DNA from 4 places in the Stappia sp. ABD4_338 genome. Region 4 is predicted to be linked to each of the others. Evidence: riboswitches for the same ligand, from Rfam matches in the RefSeq annotation. Region 4 holds a riboswitch; each other region holds the start of a gene.
What was found. A riboswitch is a leader RNA that binds a small molecule or an ion and turns the genes downstream of it on or off. The one in region 4 is predicted to bind cobalamin.

Region 1 (4,224 bases), 410 kb from region 4:
GGGTGAACTTGGTCGCGGCGCGCCGGGCGGCGGCGCGTTCGGGGTAAAACAGCAGGAGGCGACGCAGCCCGGTGCCAATCGCCGCGAAGGCAAGGACGAACACGGCAAGATTGCCGGCCTGCATGAGCAGCAGCACGCCCGCCAGCACGGCAAGCATCAGCGCATGAAACCGCCCTTCGCGGGCTTCCCCGTCGAGGTAGCTGCGCGCGTAGCGCATCACCACCCAGCCGATGAAGGCGACAAGCAGCGTCATTGCCGCGCTCACTCCATCGAGCGTGAAGGCAAGCGCCAGCGGCTCCGCGCCGAACGACACCTGCAGCGGACCGTGAAGAAGCTCCTGGCACAGGGCGGCGAGAGCCAGCCCCAGTGCCGCAAGCGCGGCCCCCTGCGGCAGCCAGCCGATGCCCGTCGGCCGGCGGCCGGGACGCACGGCAAGGACAAGCGCCGCGGCAAGCAGCACCGACGGTGCGAGCAGGGAGAGCGGAAGCGAAACGAACATGGCGGGGCGTCCTCGGAAGTGAGCGGTGCCCATGCCAATAACGTTTCGAACGATTTCAAAAAATTACATATTATCTTCGATATCGTTCTATATATAAGAACAATGTCCGTTCTGAACCTGCATCACCTGCGCCTGTTCCGCGCCGTTGCCCGCAAGGGCACGCTGACCGGGGCGGCGCGCGAGCTGAACCTGTCGCAATCCGCCCTGTCGACCCAGATCAAGGCGCTGGAGGCGTCGCTCGGCCATGACCTGTTCGAGCGGCGCGGGCGCGGCCTCGTGCTCAGCGAGGCCGGACGGATCGCCCTCGACCACGCGGAGGCGATCTTCCGCACGGCGGACGACCTGACGGCCACGCTGCGCAACACGGGTAATGTGCGGCGCGCACTGCGGGTCGGCGCGCTCGCGACGCTGTCGCGCAACTTCCAGCTCCGCTTCCTGATGCCGCTTGCCGGACGGTCCGACGTGGAAGTGATCCTGCGCTCGGGCTCACAGGCGGACCTGCTGCGCGCCCTCGAGGCCTTGTCGCTCGACGTGGTGCTGACGAACCTGGTGCCCGGACGCGATGCGGCGAGCCCCTATCTGGTGCACGCCCTTTCGGAACAGCCCGTGAGCCTTGTCGGACCGCCCGAGTTCGCGGGCCGCGCGCTTGCCGACCTGCTGGCAAGCGAACCGCTCATCCTGCCGACACCGGAGGCGGCGCTGCGCGCGTCCTTCGACGTGCTGATCGGTCGGCTCGGGGTCGTGCCGAGGATCGCGGCAGAAGCCGATGACATGGCCATGCTGCGTCTTCTCGCGCGCGAGAAGGTGGGCCTTGCCGTGCTCGCCCCGATCGTGGTGCGGGACGAACTGGCGGCCGGAACACTGGCCGAACTGCATCGGCTGGAGGGAATCAGCGAGCGCTTCTTTGCCGTGACGCTGCATCGCCGGTTTCCGAATCCGCTTGTGGGCGAGGTGCTCGCCGCCTTCGCCCTGGACGGGAAATAGACGCGGGACACAGGGTTTCCGCACCGGCCCTCAAGATCAATATAAACACATAAACATTCCTTTATATCATCTTGACAGGAGCGAACGACGGGCGCAGTCTGGTGGCGTCGTGGTTCCGTCGCGCCGCCTGCCGGTGTCGTGACGGCCAAGAGGGAATCCGGTGCGCCATGGCGACATGGCAAGGCCGGAGCTGCCCCCGCAACTGTAAGCGGCGAGCCCGCATCCGTTCACGCCACTGGGACCGGCCACGGCCACCCCCGGGAAGGCAGGATGCGCGCGACGACCCGCGAGCCAGGAGACCTGCCACGTCATCATGATCGTCCCTGGGCGGGGTGTCCCGGTGGTGCGTATGCGGCCGTGCGGGAGGCTCCTTCCGCTCACGTGTCCGCACACGTCCGCTCGGCCTTTGCCCCCAACATTTGGGGTTCAAGCCGATGGCTTCCGTTTCGCTTCCCATACATTCCCTGGCAACAGCCACGCTCGGCGTCCCGCGGATCGGTCCGCGCCGCGAGCTGAAATCCGCACTCGAGGCCCATTGGGCCGGCCGTCTCGACGAAACGGCGCTCGAGGAGACCGCCGCCGCCCTGCGCGCGGCCGGTTGGGCGCGGCAGCACGCGCTCGGCATCACCCAGATCCCGAGCGGCGACTTCTCGCTCTACGACCACGTGCTCGACACGGCGGTCATGGTCGGCGCGATTCCCGAGCGCTTCGGCTGGTCGGGCGGGCCCGTGCCGCTCGCAACCCGTTTCGCCATGGCACGCGGCACCTCAAGCGCCGGCAGCCCGGACGCCGATGGCTGCGGCCATGCCGGACACGGCGGCACACCCCGGGAAGGCGGTGTCGCGGCGCTGGAAATGACCAAGTGGTTCGACACCAACTACCACTATCTCGTGCCGGAACTCACCGGCGACCAGCGCTTCACGCTTGCCGACACCAAGCCGCTCGACCATTTCCTGGAGGCCAAGGCGCTCGGCTATCACACACGACCGGTGCTGCTTGGTCCCGTCACCTTCCTCAAGCTGGCCAAGGCGGTGACGCCCGACGTCAATCCGCTCGCCCTGCTCGACCGGCTTGTCCCGGTCTATGCGGATCTTCTCGCACGGCTTGCCGAGGTCGGCGCCGACTGGGTGCAGATCGACGAACCCTGCCTGGCGGGCGACATCGACGCCCCGACGCACACCGCCCTGCACCGGGCCTATTCGGCCTTCGCACGCGCGGTGCCGGACATCCGCGTCCTGCTGGCGACCTACTTCGGCCCGCTTGGCGACGCGCTCGACCTTGCCGTCTCGCTGCCGGTCGCCGGCCTGCACGCCGACCTGGTCCGCGCACCCGGACAGCTCGTCCCACTCGTCGAAAGGGCGCCGCGCGAGATGTTGCTGTCTCTCGGGGTCGTGGACGGGCGCAACGTCTGGCGGACGGACCTTTCCGCCCTGCTCGACCGGCTGGAGCCGGTGCTGGCGACCCGCAGGGCCGACCGGATCGAGATCGCGCCGTCGTGCTCGCTGCTGCACGTGCCGGTCGATCTGGCTCAGGAAGACGACCTCGATCCCGAGATCGCGAGCTGGCTCGCCTTCGGCGTGCAGAAGATGGAAGAGCTGCAGGTGATCGCAACGGCGCTGCAAAGCGGACGGGACGCGGTCGGCGAGGTCCTTGCCGCTTCCAGCGCCGCCGTGGCGTCGCGCGCGGCCTCGCCGCGCGTGCATGACGCAGCCGTTGCCGCGCGACTTGCCGCCGTCACCCCACGGATGAGCCGGCGCGAGAGCCCGTTCGCGGACCGCGCCGAACGACAGAGGCGGCTCCTCGACCTGCCCGCGTTTCCCACGACCACGATCGGGTCCTTCCCGCAGACGGCGGAGGTGCGCAAGGCACGCGCGGCCCACGCCAGGGGCAGGCTCTCGGACGGCGACTACGAGCATTTCCTCGCGGAGGAGACCGCGCGGGCCATCCGTTTCCAGGAGGAGATCGGCCTCGACGTTCTGGTCCATGGCGAGTTCGAGCGAAACGACATGGTCCAGTACTTCGGCGAACGGCTGTCGGGCTTCGCCTTCACCCGCAACGCCTGGGTGCAGAGTTACGGGTCGCGCTGCGTGCGCCCGCCGATCGTCTATGGCGACGTGGCCCGTCCGAAGCCGATGACCGTGGCAAGGTGGCAGCAGGCGCAGGCGCTGACGTGCAAGCCGCTCAAGGGAATGCTCACCGGTCCCGTCACGATCCTGAACTGGTCGTTCGTGCGCGACGACCTGCCGCGCGAGACCGTGTGCCGCCAGATCGCGCTGGCGATCCGCGACGAGGTGCGCGACCTGGAGGCCGCCGGCGCGCGGATCATCCAGATCGACGAGGCCGCGCTGCGCGAGGGGCTGCCACTGCGAAAGGACGACTGGCCGGCGTATCTCGACTGGGCGACTGAGGCCTTCCGCCTCTCCGCCTGCGTGGTCTCGGACGAGACCCAGATCCACACCCACATGTGCTACTCGGAGTTCAACGACATTCTCGATGCCATCGCCGGGATGGACGCGGACGTGATTTCCATCGAGACCTCGCGCTCTCACATGGAGCTTCTCGGCGCATTCCGCGCTGGGGCCTATCCCAACGAGATCGGCCCGGGCGTCTACGACATCCACTCGCCGCGCGTGCCCCCGGTCGAGGAAATGGCGGAGCTGCTGCGCCTCGCCCGAGAACGGCTTGCCGACGACCAGCTCTGGGTCAATCCGGACTGCGGCCTGAAGACGCGCGGCTGGCCG
Region 2 (4,224 bases), 1.4 Mb from region 4:
TGCTCCTTGAACGAGACCGCCCGCGTCAGGATACGGCCATCCACCTCCGGCATGACCACATGCATGGCGAGGTCGCGGATCGAAAGTCCCTGGTCCGACTCGCTCCACCCTTCTTGTGAAGACGACGAGAAGACCACCTGCAGCACCGGCGCTCCGGGGGCGTCCAGCGGCGTGGTTTCATGCAGCCGGCCCGCGCTGCCGACGGCGAAGGCGGTCGCGTTGAGAACAACCGACGGGCGCGCCTCCCCGAAGAGCGAGGCAAGGACGGACGCCGACTCCGCGTCCTTCAGAGAGGCCACGAAAACCGGAAGTGGGTTGATACCCCGCTCCCGAAGCGCCTCCGTCAGCGCCTCGACCGGCTCGGTGGCCGCCGACTGGACCAGCGCACGATAGAACACGAGCGCGGCCACCGGCGCCTGCGGATCGTCCCAGGTTTTCTTGAGATCGGCGAGACTCGCGTGCATCGAACCGGGCAGGTGGAGCCCGGCGCGTGGAAGCGGCCGGGGCGGGTCGGCCTCCGGCGTCCCATCGAGCAGATGCCGGCACTGACGCAGCAGGTTCGCCAGGTTCTCCGCGCCGCCCTCGGCCATGTACCGCCAGAGCCGTTCGACCGTTTCGAGCGGCAGGGTCGAGCGGCTGGCAAGCGTCTCGTCCCAGCGGTCATCTCCGGGCATGACCGCAAGCCCGATGCCTTCGCCACGCGCAAGTTCCGTCAGCCGCTCCACCCCATACGGCCAGTATTCGGCGCCACCCAGCAGCCGCAGGATGACGAGCCGCGCGCCCGAGGCGGTGTTGTCGGCGTAAAGATCGACGGAATAGGGATGGGACAACGCCATGAGATTGGCGAGCCGCAGTTGCGGCCCTTCCTCGCCCAACGCGCCGGCAACGGCGTTCAGAGACGCCAGTTCCGTATCGGCGGCCGAGAGCACGATGACATCCGCCGGCGACTGGCCGAGATCGACGGCCTCCTCCCCCTGGTCGATGCGTCCGCTTCTGCCGGCGAGAATGTGCATGTCGTCTCCCGTTCCCCGGGAACGTGGCACGGTCCCGGGTGTTTCCGTCCGAGAAGGACCGGTCTCAGGCTGCTTCGGAGCGGGCCAGAAGCCCCTCGATGCGGATGGGGTCGAAGCCGGCGAGACCGATCACAACCACCCGGCCCGGCGCGCGGGCATCCTTTGCAAACCATGCCTCCACGCGTGGCCCGACCGCCTGCACCATTGCCGGAGCGGCCTTGCCCGCAATCTCCACCGCTCCCTTGATGCGCAGCACCCCGGGCATGGCCATCGCAGCGGCAACGCGCTGTTCGAGTTCCTTCAGGGAGGCAAAGGCCGGCAAGGTCACCACATGGCTCTCGAACTCGTCATGATCGTGGTCGTGGTGATGGTGGTCATGATCGTGATCGTCATGGTCGTGATCATCGTGATGATGATGGCTTTCGTGGTGGCTTTCCCGGCCCGTCATGTCCTCCTCCGAGGCACTGAAACGCCCGAGCAGCACATCGCCGGCAAGATACCCCTTTTCCGCCGCGACGATCTCGACCGCCGGCCGCACCCGCGCCGAGACGGTTTCGCGGACGCGGGCGAGCGCGTCCGCATCCACGAGATCGGCTTTGTTGAGCACGACGAGATCGGCGCAGACGAGCTGGTCCTCGAAAAGCTCTTCCACCGGGCTTTCGTGATCGAGCGCCTCGTCGGCCGCGCGCTGAGCGGCAAGGGCGGCCTCGTCCGCGACCACCCGCCCTTCGGCGACGGCCGCCGCATCGACCACCGTCACAACGGCATCGACGGTGACGCGTGTCTTGACGCTGGGCCAGGAAAAGGCCCTGACCAGGGGCTGCGGCAGCGCAAGACCGGACGTCTCGATCACGATGTGATCGGGCGCCTCGTCGCGCGAGACGAGCATTTCCATCGTCGGCAGGAAGTCGTCGGCGACCGTGCAGCAGATGCAGCCGTTGGTCAGTTCCACCACGTCGTCCGCCGCGCAATCGGGATCGGCGCAACCGTCCACCAGCGAGCCGTCGAAGCCCATGTCGCCGAACTCGTTGACGATGAGCGCGATGCGCTTGCCCTTCGCGTCCCGCAGGAGGTTGGAGAGAAGAGTCGTCTTTCCGGCCCCCAGGAAGCCGGTGATGATCGTGGCCGGGATCTTGCCGCTTGCAGGCGTGCTCATAGGGTAATCTCCGGTTGGAGGGAATTCGGCTTGAGAACGAGCGGCAAGCCGCAGGCGACGAGAACCACCGCCTCCACACTCGCCGCGATCTTGCGATTGAGGCGCCCCTGCTCGTCGCGGAAACGGCGGGCAAGCGCATTGTCGGGCACGATGCCGGAGCCGACCTCGTTGGTCACCAGAACCACGGGCCCGCCAGCGGCTTGAAGCGCCGCCGCCAGGCGGTCCGTCTCGGCCGGAAGATCGGCATCGCGGAACATCAGGTTCGAGAGCCAAAGCGTCAGGCAATCGACGAGAACGGCCGTTCCGGGCGCGCTTCGGGTCGTGATCGCGCCGGCGATATCGAGGGGTTCCTCGATCGTCTCCCACCCCAGCCCACGGGCCTCCACATGACGGGCGACACGCGCGCGCATCTCGCCGTCCTCGGCGACGGAGGTCGCGAGATAGACGCGTGCAAGTCCGCTGGCGGAGACCAACGCCTCCGCGTGGGAGCTCTTGCCCGAACGGGCTCCTCCGGTCACCAGAACGCTTCGGCAGCGCACGGTATCAGGCCCGGCGGCAGTGCGCGGGATGACACGAAGCCTGTTCGGCGGACCGTGGAATCACGGAAAAGGTATGATGAGGAAGCGCGTGGAAACGCGTCATGTGAGCCTCCTGCCGTCCACCCGACGGCTGTGACGTTTCGGGACGCGGCGCTCATTTCCGCCGCGTGTCATCCGGCTCGTCTCCTGGCTCGCGGGTCGCCGCCTTGCCCTGCCCTTCCCGGGCGCCCAACCGCGTTGGAGCGTCCAGTGGTCTCTGCAGGAAGGCTCGCCGCTCACAGTTGCGGGGGCAGCTACGGATTCGGGACCCCGAATTGGGTCGTCCCCCACCGTATTCCGACTTTCCCCTCTCCCTCGGACTTCGTCCGTCGGAAAGGACCGGACCTCATTCTTAGCCCGGCAAACGCCACACAACAAGCGGATCCGGGACCTGGAAGCCCCTGACCAGCACCAAATCGCCGCCGCCGCCCGGCGCGATTTTTTCGCTTCTGTGGAAAACATGACGACAAAAGGCTTGGCAAATCCGCACGGCGTTTGCTATACGCCTCCCACCGACGCGGTGCTCAAGAGCGCCGCGACAGTGATCCCCGGTAGCTCAGTGGTAGAGCAAGCGGCTGTTAACCGCTTGGTCGCTGGTTCGAATCCGGCCCGGGGAGCCACTGCCCTCTTTCTCCCCCACATCGCAAACGTACAGCCGCCAATCAGCGCGGAACGACGAGTCACGCCGCCCGCGAGCACTCCCGCAGGCGAACGATGACCGATGGCCTCGACGCTTTCACGCCGGACACGCCTCTTCTATGGGGCAGCCCCCTAGGCGGCACGAAGATGAATCCGTGTTCCCCACGGATCGGCAAGCGAGACGCCGCCTTGTCCGGCCTCGTTCAACGCCACTCCGGCGTCCCCGGCCCGCTCCCGCACGCTCGACACATGCCCGGGATCCCTGGCAAGAATTTCCACGAAGTCCAGGCCGGCGCGGTTCGGATCGCGCGCACCCGCGCCACGACTGCCCCACACGTTCCCGGCAAGCTGGTGATGGTATCCTCCGGATCCGAAGAAGCTTGCGCCCGGATAGTGGGCACTGATGTCGAAGCCGAGCACGTCGCGGTAGAACCCCTCGGACACCCCGGTCTCGCCGACGCGGAGATGAACGTGCCCGACACGCCCGCCCTCCGGCATTCCCTGCCAGACCGCCCCCTCGCCCGCGGCAAGCACGCCCTCCACGTCCATCGGATCGGTGGACATGGTCACCGTGCCGTCCGGCGTGCGCCAGTCGGCCTCCGGACGATCCGCATAGACCTCGATGCCGTTCCCTTCCGGGTCGCTGAGATAGACCGCCTCGCTCACGATGTGATCCGACGCCCCTTCGATGCGCGCACCGAGACCGGCCGCGTGAGAAAGCCAGCGCCCCAGATCGCCGCGCGTCGGCAGCAGGAACGCCGTATGGAAGAGCCCGGCCTCGCGGGCGCTGACTGGCGCGAGATCCGGTCGCTCGTCCAGCTCCACCAGAGGCACCGCA
Region 3 (4,224 bases), 1.9 Mb from region 4:
ATGGAAATTTCAAGAAGAAAATTGAACGCACTGAACACAACCCACACCGTGACTAGAGCAATTCGCTTGGGATTGATTTAAACCCCTCAGGTTTCCGCCATTCCAAAAACTACTCAACCCTGCCATTTTACGGAGTATTATAGAAAAAATCCCTTTGCAAAAATTGCACCATTCCAGCAAGGGGAGGTTGAAATGATCAGACTTATCCAGGGAATTGACCGCATTCAGCATCCGTTTGAAATCGACCGGATGCACACGATCCGGGCTCAGGTTTTCCATGACCGGCTTCGTTGGGCTGTGACCGTCGAAGACGGATGGGAGATCGATGTGTTCGACCAGTGCAATCCGCTGTACGTGATGTCGATCAACCCGGAAACCCAGGACGTGCGGGGATCTGTTCGCCTGCTGCCAACCACTGGCCCCAACATGCTCCGCGATGTGTTCTCGGACCTGCTTCCGGACGATCTTGAAGTGGCAGACCCTCTGATTTGGGAGAGCTCGCGATTTTCGATCGATCCCGACTATGCCTGTGCGGGACGAGGCCGCGGAAACGTCAATGAGGTCACGGGCGAGCTGCTGATCGGAATGGCGGAAGTCGGGATGCTCGTGGGACTGACCAGCATCGTTTCTGTCTACGATTCTGTTATGGCGCGATTGTTCAAGCGGGCAAACTGTGCTGCCAACACGATCGGTGTTCCGAAGAGGTATGGAAAGGTGATGGCCTACGCCGGGCTCTTCGACACGAACGCAGAAATGATCTCCTCTCTTCGGGAAGCAAGTGGCATCACAGGCCGGGTGCTCGAAAAGCCGGCTCCGACAGACCCCTTGGCGGCATTGCTCGCATAAAGTCTCCCGCAGCAAGGAACGGCTTAGACACAAGACGCTGGCGGGTGCTCGCCAGCGTCATCTCGTGATTTGGAACTAGATCCGAAGTCTGTCCTGCAGAGTGATCAGAGGTGGATCCTCGGTGCAGTACCAGCGGTGCCGCAAAGCCAGAACAGGGCTAATTTACGTGTGCGGACAACCAGATGAGCGGGGCACCCAGGACGCGTCTTGGCGGCGGTACCCCCCTCATACTCGCGCGGCCGGCCAGACAGAAGTTGACGTGCAGCGCGGAATACGCATCCCCGAGAGCCTTTTCAACCAGCAGATGAAGGCCCTTGCCTCTCCGATCACCTCTCGCCTAAAAGAAGCGTGTCACGGTTCCGCCAATTGAGCGCGGATGAAAAGGGAACACGGTGCGGATTACCCATCAGGGGCCAAAACCGGGGCTGCCCTCGCAACTGTAAGCGGCAAGTCCACCGTCAATGCCACTGGCCAAACGCCGGGAAGGTGACGGAGGACGCTCGAGCCGCAAGCCAGGAGACCTGCCGGGACAACGACCAACGAGCCGGACGAGGTGTGTCGGCGAGGTTGAGCTCGTCTCCGGCGAGTTCTGAACGGCAATGACCGCCAGTCCGTCGTCGCCATGCCCTCGTCTGCGTCAACTCCCTCGTTGTTCGAGCCATTCGAACTGCATCACGAGGAGACACGATGCGTTTTCCCCTTTTAACGGTCGCAGCCCTGTTCGCCTCCGTTTCGTACGGACAGGCTGAAAGCACCCGGTATCCGTTGACCCTGTCGAGCTGCGGGCATGAGATTACCTTCGAGCGGGCGCCAGAGAGTGTCGTCAGCGTTGGACAAAGCACGACGGAAATCCTCTACATGCTCGGCCTCGCGGACAAGGTGTCCGGGACCGCACTCTGGATAAACCCGGTTCTGCCCGAGTTCGCGGAGGTCAATTCCAGGATCGAGCGCCTTTCGGACAACGCCCCGAGTTTCGAGAGCGTCCTGGCCAAGCGGCCCGAGCTTGTCGTGACGGCCTATGAGTGGATGATCGGGCCGCAGGGTGTCGTCGGCACGCGCGAGATGTTCGACGATGCGAAGATCCCGAGCTGGATCATGCCGACCGAATGCGTCGGCAAGGACAACACGCAGACCATGGATGGCGAACGCTCGGTCATGTACGACCCCGCCCTGCTCTACCAGGGCATCAAGGAGCTCGCCCTGATCTTCGACGTTTCCGATCGCGGCGAGGAGCTCGTCTCCGAGCTGAAGGCCCGCGAAATCGCCGCCGTCAAGATGGCGCGCGATCTCGATCTTCCCGACAATGTGTCCGGTGTGTTCTGGTACTCGTCCGCGGATCTCGCGATCGATCCCTATGTCGCCGGCGTCAACGCGGTTCCCGGCTGGATGCTCTCCACCCTGGGTGTCTCAAACGTCGTAACCTCCCACGAGGAATGGCCGACGGTTGGCTGGGAAACGATTGCAACCGCCGACCCCACCTTCATCGTCGCGGCAGATATGGATCGCCGCCGCTTTCCGGCCGATGACATCGCGATCAAGCGGGAGTTTCTCGCGAGCGACCCTCTGACGCGGGAAATGGAAGCCGTGAAGGAAGGGCGTATCATCGTCATAGACGCCAACGCGATGGATCCGTCGGTGCGCTCCATATTCGCGCTCGAGGCGTTGGCACAAGCCCTGTCCGGATACGGTCTCGCCCAATGACGGGCAGCGCAGCGGTCCGCTCCGTGAGATGGCTGTGGCTGGCTCCCCCATTGCTGGCCGCTGCGCTTCTCCTTGCAACGGTTGTTGGAGAAACCCGTATCCCGCTCTCGACCGTTCTCCAGGTGCTTTCGGCAAAGCTCGGATTTTCCGATCAGACGCTCGACCCCATTCAGGCCAGCGTCATCTGGCACTATCGCCTGTCCAGGGCCGTTGTCGCGGCCAGCGGCGGAGCCGGGCTTGCGCTGTCCGGGATGATCCTGCAGGCGCTGCTGCGCAATCCGCTGGCTGAACCATACCTTCTCGGGATCTCGGCCGGTGCGTCCACCGGAGCTGTCACGGTCACCGTGGCGGGGGTGGGAGCTGGCGTCGTCAGCATGTCGGCAGGCGCATTTGTCGGGGCGCTAGCCGCCTTCGCACTTGTTGCGGTACTGGCGAAAGCGGCCGGCGGAGGGGTCGGTGTTCGGGGCGCCGGCATCATCATTCTCGCCGGCATTGCGGGATCGCAGATGTTCAATGCCCTCACGGCGTTGATCATCGCGCAGTCCGCCAGCGCGGAACAGGCACGCGGCATTATGTTCTGGCTGCTCGGTAACCTCTCCGGCGTACGCTGGCCCGATGTGCAACTGGCCCTGCCGATGGCCTTCCTCGGGATCGCGATATCCCTCTGGCACGCGCGAACACTCGACGCCTTTACCTTCGGCTCCGACAGTGCCGCCTCACTCGGCATCGACGTACGTCGCGCGCAGGCCATCCTCATCGCGACCGCTGCTTTCATGACGGCAATCGTTGTCTCGATTGCCGGCGCAATCGGCTTCGTGGGACTGGTCATTCCACATGCGATGCGCTTCCTGGTCGGCCCGCGTCATACCCGGCTTGTCCCCGCGACAGCGCTGGCCGGAGCGGTGTTCCTGGTCCTGTCCGACGTTGTCTCGCGGATCGTGATCCCCGGTCAGGTTCTGCCGATCGGGGTTATCACGGCACTGGTCGGCGCACCGGCCTTCGGCCTGATCATGGTCCGGGGGCGGCAGCGATGAACGACAGTCCCGAACTCGAGCTCTCCGGTGTCGGCTGGGCCACGCGGGGCCGATCGATTGTCTCCCATATCGACCTTCGACTGAAGCGGCGGGAAACGCTTGGTCTGATCGGCCCCAATGGGTCCGGAAAATCCACGCTGCTCAGCCTGATGGCCGGCCTTCGCGCGCCCACGGAAGGTGAGGTGCGCCTGCAGGGCCGGTCAATGGCCCGGATGCGGCGGCGCGAAATCGCCCAACGCCTTGCGTTCGTCGAACAGGCTTCCGACACGGGCGAGCGGATCACGGTACGGGATGCGGTGGAGCTCGGACGTACCCCCTGGGTGGGCTCACTGCACCGGTGGAGTTGCGAGGATGATCTGGCCGTGACGAATGCCCTGAGCGCGGTGTCGATGGACCACCTGGCCGAGCGCGACTGGTCCACGCTTTCCGGCGGAGAACGGCAGCGCGCACACATTGCCAAGGCCCATGCGCAGAGGCCCGAGATCCTGCTGCTGGACGAACCGACAAACCATCTCGACGTGCATCATCAGCTCGCAATTCTGGATCTTGTGTCGAGCCTGGCGGTGACGGCCGTGATCGCGCTTCATGATCTGCAGCATGCACTGCGCTGCGATCGGCTTCTGGTCATGGAAAGTGGCCGTTG
Region 4 (4,224 bases):
CTTATCCGGCTCATCATCCGCGACGAGGCCGTGCACGGCTACTACATCGGCTACAAGTTCCAGCGCGCGATGGAGCGCGCGGGCGAGGCGGAACGGCAGGAGATCAAGGACTTCGCCTTCGCGCTTCTGTTCGACCTGTACGGGATCGAGAGCCGTTACACCGAAAGTCTCTACGATCCGCTGGGGTTGAGCGAGGACGTGAAGCAGTTCCTGCACTACAACGCCAACAAGGCGCTTCAGAACCTCGGCTTCGAGCAGCTTTTTCCCGACGAGGTCTGCCGGGTGAATCCCGCGATCATGGCGGCGCTTTCGCCCAACGCGGACGAGAACCACGACTTCTTTTCCGGTTCGGGCTCGTCCTATGTGATCGGCAAGGCCGTGGCGACGCGGGACGAGGACTGGGACTTCTGAGGCGTGCCCGTCCGCAGTCCCGCGCCGACCCGGTTCAGGCTTCCACCTCGACCTGTCCGATGGGGTGGGAGCAGCAGGCGAGCACGTAGCCCGCTTCCACGTCCTCGTCGGTGATGCCGCCGTTGTGGACCATGTGCACCTGGCCGGAAATTTTGCGGATCTTGCAGGTTCCGCAGACGCCGAAGGTGCAGCCCGAGGGAATGTTGAGCCCGGCGTTGCGGGCGGTGGCGAGAATGGTGTCGGTCTCGGCACAGGGCTGCGTCACCCCCGACAGCGCGAAGGCGACCTCCGCCATCGCGGCCGCGTCCGGAACGACGTCGCCCTCGACCGGGTCCTCCGCCGCCTCCGGCACCGGCGCATGGAAGCTCTCCTGATGGTAGCGGGACATGTCGAAGCCGAGGCCCGTCAATGCCTCGCGCACCGCCTGCATGAAGGGTTCGGGGCCGCAGCAGAACACCTCGCGCTCCAGGTAGTCCTGTGCCATCAGGCCCAGCATGAGCTGGTTGAACGTGCCCTGGTACCCTGTCCAGGGCAGGAAGCGGTCGGTCTCCTCGACGACGAATTTCAGGTCGATCTCGGGGAAGCGGCTCGCCATGTGCTCCAGGCGCTGGCGGAAGATGATCTCCGAGGGACGCCTGGCGCAGTTGACGAAGACGACGTCGGCGGGGCGCCCGAGGTCGAACATCCACGTGGTCATCGACATCATCGGCGTGATGCCGGAGCCCGCGGAGATGAACAGGTACTTGTCCGCCGGATGGAGCTGGCTGGAGAAGGAGCCGGCCGGCGCGCTTGCCCGGATCCTGACGCCCGGACGCAGATTGTCCAGCATCCATCGGGTGCCGAGGCTTCCCTCCTGCGCCTTGACCGTGACCGAGATCGACATCGGTCGCGAGGGCGAGGAGGAGATGGTGTAGGTGCGGTAGAGCGGACCGCCCGGCACCGGCAGCTCCAGTGTCAGGAACTGGCCCGGCACATAGGAGAACACCGCCCCCGAGGGGGACTGGAAGCAGAAGCTTGCAACGTTCGGCGCCTCGGGAATGACCGAGACGCACTCGAGCTCCTCGCTTCCGTCCCACACGACGACCGGATGCGAGATCTGCGGGTGGGGCATTCTCATTCGGCGGCCTCCCGGAGCGGGGCGAGACGGCTTGCAAGGGTGGCGCAGTACCAGTCCACGAACTGGTCGACACCGCTTTCCTGGACCGGCGAATAGGGGCCGGGAGCGTAGGCGGGCGAATTGATGCCGACCTGGTTGTCCTCGACCACGCGACGGTCCTCGTCGTTGGTCGCCTCCCAGACCTCGGTGAGCGTCTTCAGGTCGTAGTCCACTCCCTCGACGGCGTCCTTGTTGACGAGCCAGGTCGTCTGGACCTCGGTCTGCTGCGGGCCGATCGGCGTCACGCGGAAGGTGATCGAGTGATCGGGCAGGAAGTGGTTCCAGGTCGTGGGATAATGGAACTTCAGCAGCGCCCCCGCATCGGGCAGCGGCACCCGGCCGAGCGGCCGCCCGACGGCCGCGTTGCCGGTCATCGTGTAGCTTCTCGCGCCGGTCTTAAGCGGCATGCGGGCGAGGCGGTACTGGCCGCTGTCGGCGAGATGGAAGCGCGAGGGAAGTCCGGCCGCCTCGCAGCGCGAGACATGCGCCTGCAGGTGAGGCGGCGTCTCGCCGTTCTCCATGCCCGTCACGGCCGGGTCGTCGGGAAAGCTGCGGCAAAGGGCGGGGTGGTTTCCCCCGCAATGGTAGCACTCGCGGTTGTTCTCCCACACGAGCTTCCAGTTGCCGTTCTCGATGATCGTGGACTGGTGCGCGATGCGCGCGTTGCCCAGGTCATGCGGAGCCAGATAGGGGCCGGCCTGCGTGGCGAAAGTGTCGAAGTCCGGCGCCTCGTCGGCCAGGCAGATGTAGACGAGGCCCGCCAGTTCCCGACAGTGCACCGGCTTCAGCCCGTGGGCCGAGGCATCGAAGTCCGGACCCATGTCTCGGGCCCAGAGAAGCCGACCGTCGAGCTCGTAGGTCCACTGGTGGTAGGGACAGACCAGCTTGGGCACATGCCCGGAGGCAGCCTTGCAGATGACCGAGCCGCGATGTCGGCAGGTGTTGTGGAACGCACGGATCGCGCCGTCGGATCCGCGCACGATCACCAGCGGAAACGCCCCGACGCGGTGGGTGACATAGCTGCCGGGCTTGGGCAGCGCGCAGGCCGGCGTGGCGTAGAGCCAGTCGCGGTAGAAGATGTGCTCGAGGTCCAGCGCGAGGATGGCGGGATCCGCGTAGAAGGCCTGTTCAAGCGAGTGATGCGGCACCCGCCGGGCCAGAAGGTCGTATGCCTTGGCGTCTGCGTTCATCATGCAGGTCTCACCTTGCCGGAATGCGCCGGCGATAACATGAAGCGGATGCGCGGGAGGGGATCGGCGCGGTGCCCGGGAGCGGCACGGCACGAGATCGCCCCCACCGCCACCCGCGGCTTGACGTCATGTCGGGCTGGTTTCCGGACTTGGAACATCTGGCTTTCGCCGCTTCCCCGACGCCTTCCCGGAGGCTCCTCCCCGGTGGCCTGTGTCGCGGTCTTGTCCGTTCCTTACCGTTGCGGGGGCAGTGCCGGTTTCTCACCGGCTTCCCAATTCTCGACCGCCTGCATGTGCCCGCGGCCGCACCTGACATGTCGCGACAGAATAGCTTCGCCATGGCCCTTCGATGCCTTGGATGCGACAATCGCTTGTTCGAAACGGACCTCCCGGCGGCGCGTGCGACATTCTCGCGCGGCTCCGGCATGCCGGTGGCGAAGGCGCTTGACCTTCCCGGAAGGGGAAGCCCCACCCTGGGCGCGATGAACTGGCGTGGGGCCGCTCCGTCGCGGACCGGATCACGGGATGGCGCAATGACGATGAAGGCTGTCGGATGGAGTGTCGCGGTCGTGGCGGTGATCGTCGCCGGCTGGCTGATGCTCCGCCCCGGGGCGCCGGGGGCGACCGCGCCAAAGGCCGGGTTGCACGTTCCCCGGCTTTCGGGCGCCGCCCTTGAGGGGAAACGGCTTTTCGCCGCGAACTGTGCATCGTGTCACGGGGAAAACGCTGGCGGAACGGACATCGGACCCTCGCTCGTTCAGCGGATTTACGCGCCCGCCCATCATGCCGATCTCGCCTTCCGGCTTGCGGTTCGCAACGGGGTGCGCGCCCATCACTGGACGTTCGGGAACATGCCCCCGGTCGAGGGCGTCGGCACGCGGGACGTCGACAGGATCACGGCCTATGTGCGCAGCATCCAGCGCGCCAACGGCATCGAGTGACACGATCGGCGGATCTGCCCGCCGTGTCGCGATCCCCGGCCCCTTCCGGGGCAGGCAGAAGGAGAAAACGCCATGATGCAAGACATGTACGGTTCGCACGGCTGGGGCTTCGGCGGCTGGCCCATGCTCCTAGGCCTTGTCCTGGTCGTCCTGATCGTGCTCGCGCTCATAAAATACCTGAGGAGCTGACCGGGCCGGATCTCAGGTGGCGGATGGCGTCGCGATCCTGGCCGGTCGGGGAGCGCCGCTGCGCAGGGCGCGGGCGAAGGCGCAGATATCCGGTGCCGCGAGAGGGGGCGACACGCCCGGCCCCTCCGCAAGGGCGCAAGCTGCGTCGCGGGCCATGTCCAGGTCGGCATCGGTTGCCACACCTTCGATCAGCGTTCTGGCGCCCAGTGTCTCGGCCATGTTCGCAAGTGCCGCCACGTCGGCGCGACAGTCGCTTGGCACGCTCTCGCACAGGAGCGTCTTGTTGATCGTGAGCACTTGCGGGCGCAGCCGTGCGAGCAGCGTCAGCACCGCGTTC

Region 1: another riboswitch for cobalamin. It lies ahead of metE (5-methyltetrahydropteroyltriglutamate--homocysteine S-methyltransferase); the one in region 4 lies ahead of ACYX4S_RS16830 (aromatic ring-hydroxylating oxygenase subunit alpha).
Region 2: another riboswitch for cobalamin. It lies ahead of cobU (bifunctional adenosylcobinamide kinase/adenosylcobinamide-phosphate guanylyltransferase); the one in region 4 lies ahead of ACYX4S_RS16830 (aromatic ring-hydroxylating oxygenase subunit alpha).
Region 3: another riboswitch for cobalamin. It lies ahead of ACYX4S_RS08765 (ABC transporter substrate-binding protein); the one in region 4 lies ahead of ACYX4S_RS16830 (aromatic ring-hydroxylating oxygenase subunit alpha).

What each region holds. Positions count from the first base shown of each region.
Region 1 is NZ_CM149982.1:3,330,673-3,334,896, forward strand. It holds gene ACYX4S_RS14995 (proton-conducting transporter transmembrane domain-containing protein) at 1-499, opposite strand, end outside; gene ACYX4S_RS15000 (LysR family transcriptional regulator) at 602-1,483, shown strand; cobalamin riboswitch at 1,577-1,805, shown strand; gene metE (5-methyltetrahydropteroyltriglutamate--homocysteine S-methyltransferase) at 1,918-4,224, shown strand, end outside.
Region 2 is NZ_CM149982.1:2,388,354-2,392,577, forward strand. It holds gene cobN (cobaltochelatase subunit CobN) at 1-1,013, opposite strand, end outside; gene cobW (cobalamin biosynthesis protein CobW) at 1,078-2,169, opposite strand; gene cobU (bifunctional adenosylcobinamide kinase/adenosylcobinamide-phosphate guanylyltransferase) at 2,166-2,708, opposite strand; cobalamin riboswitch at 2,868-3,104, opposite strand; tRNA gene ACYX4S_RS10815 (tRNA-Asn) at 3,293-3,367, shown strand; gene ACYX4S_RS10820 (VOC family protein) at 3,519-4,224, opposite strand, start outside.
Region 3 is NZ_CM149982.1:1,888,304-1,892,527, forward strand. It holds gene ACYX4S_RS08755 (helix-turn-helix transcriptional regulator) at 1-81, shown strand, start outside; gene ACYX4S_RS08760 (acyl-homoserine-lactone synthase) at 193-846, shown strand; cobalamin riboswitch at 1,185-1,389, shown strand; gene ACYX4S_RS08765 (ABC transporter substrate-binding protein) at 1,534-2,547, shown strand; gene ACYX4S_RS08770 (FecCD family ABC transporter permease) at 2,544-3,581, shown strand; gene ACYX4S_RS08775 (ABC transporter ATP-binding protein) at 3,578-4,224, shown strand, end outside.
Region 4 is NZ_CM149982.1:3,744,365-3,748,588, reverse strand. It holds gene nrdF (class 1b ribonucleoside-diphosphate reductase subunit beta) at 1-411, shown strand, start outside; gene ACYX4S_RS16835 (FAD-binding oxidoreductase) at 446-1,528, opposite strand; gene ACYX4S_RS16830 (aromatic ring-hydroxylating oxygenase subunit alpha) at 1,525-2,757, opposite strand; cobalamin riboswitch at 2,875-3,085, opposite strand; gene ACYX4S_RS16825 (c-type cytochrome) at 3,291-3,698, shown strand; gene ACYX4S_RS16820 (EAL domain-containing protein) at 3,900-4,224, opposite strand, start outside.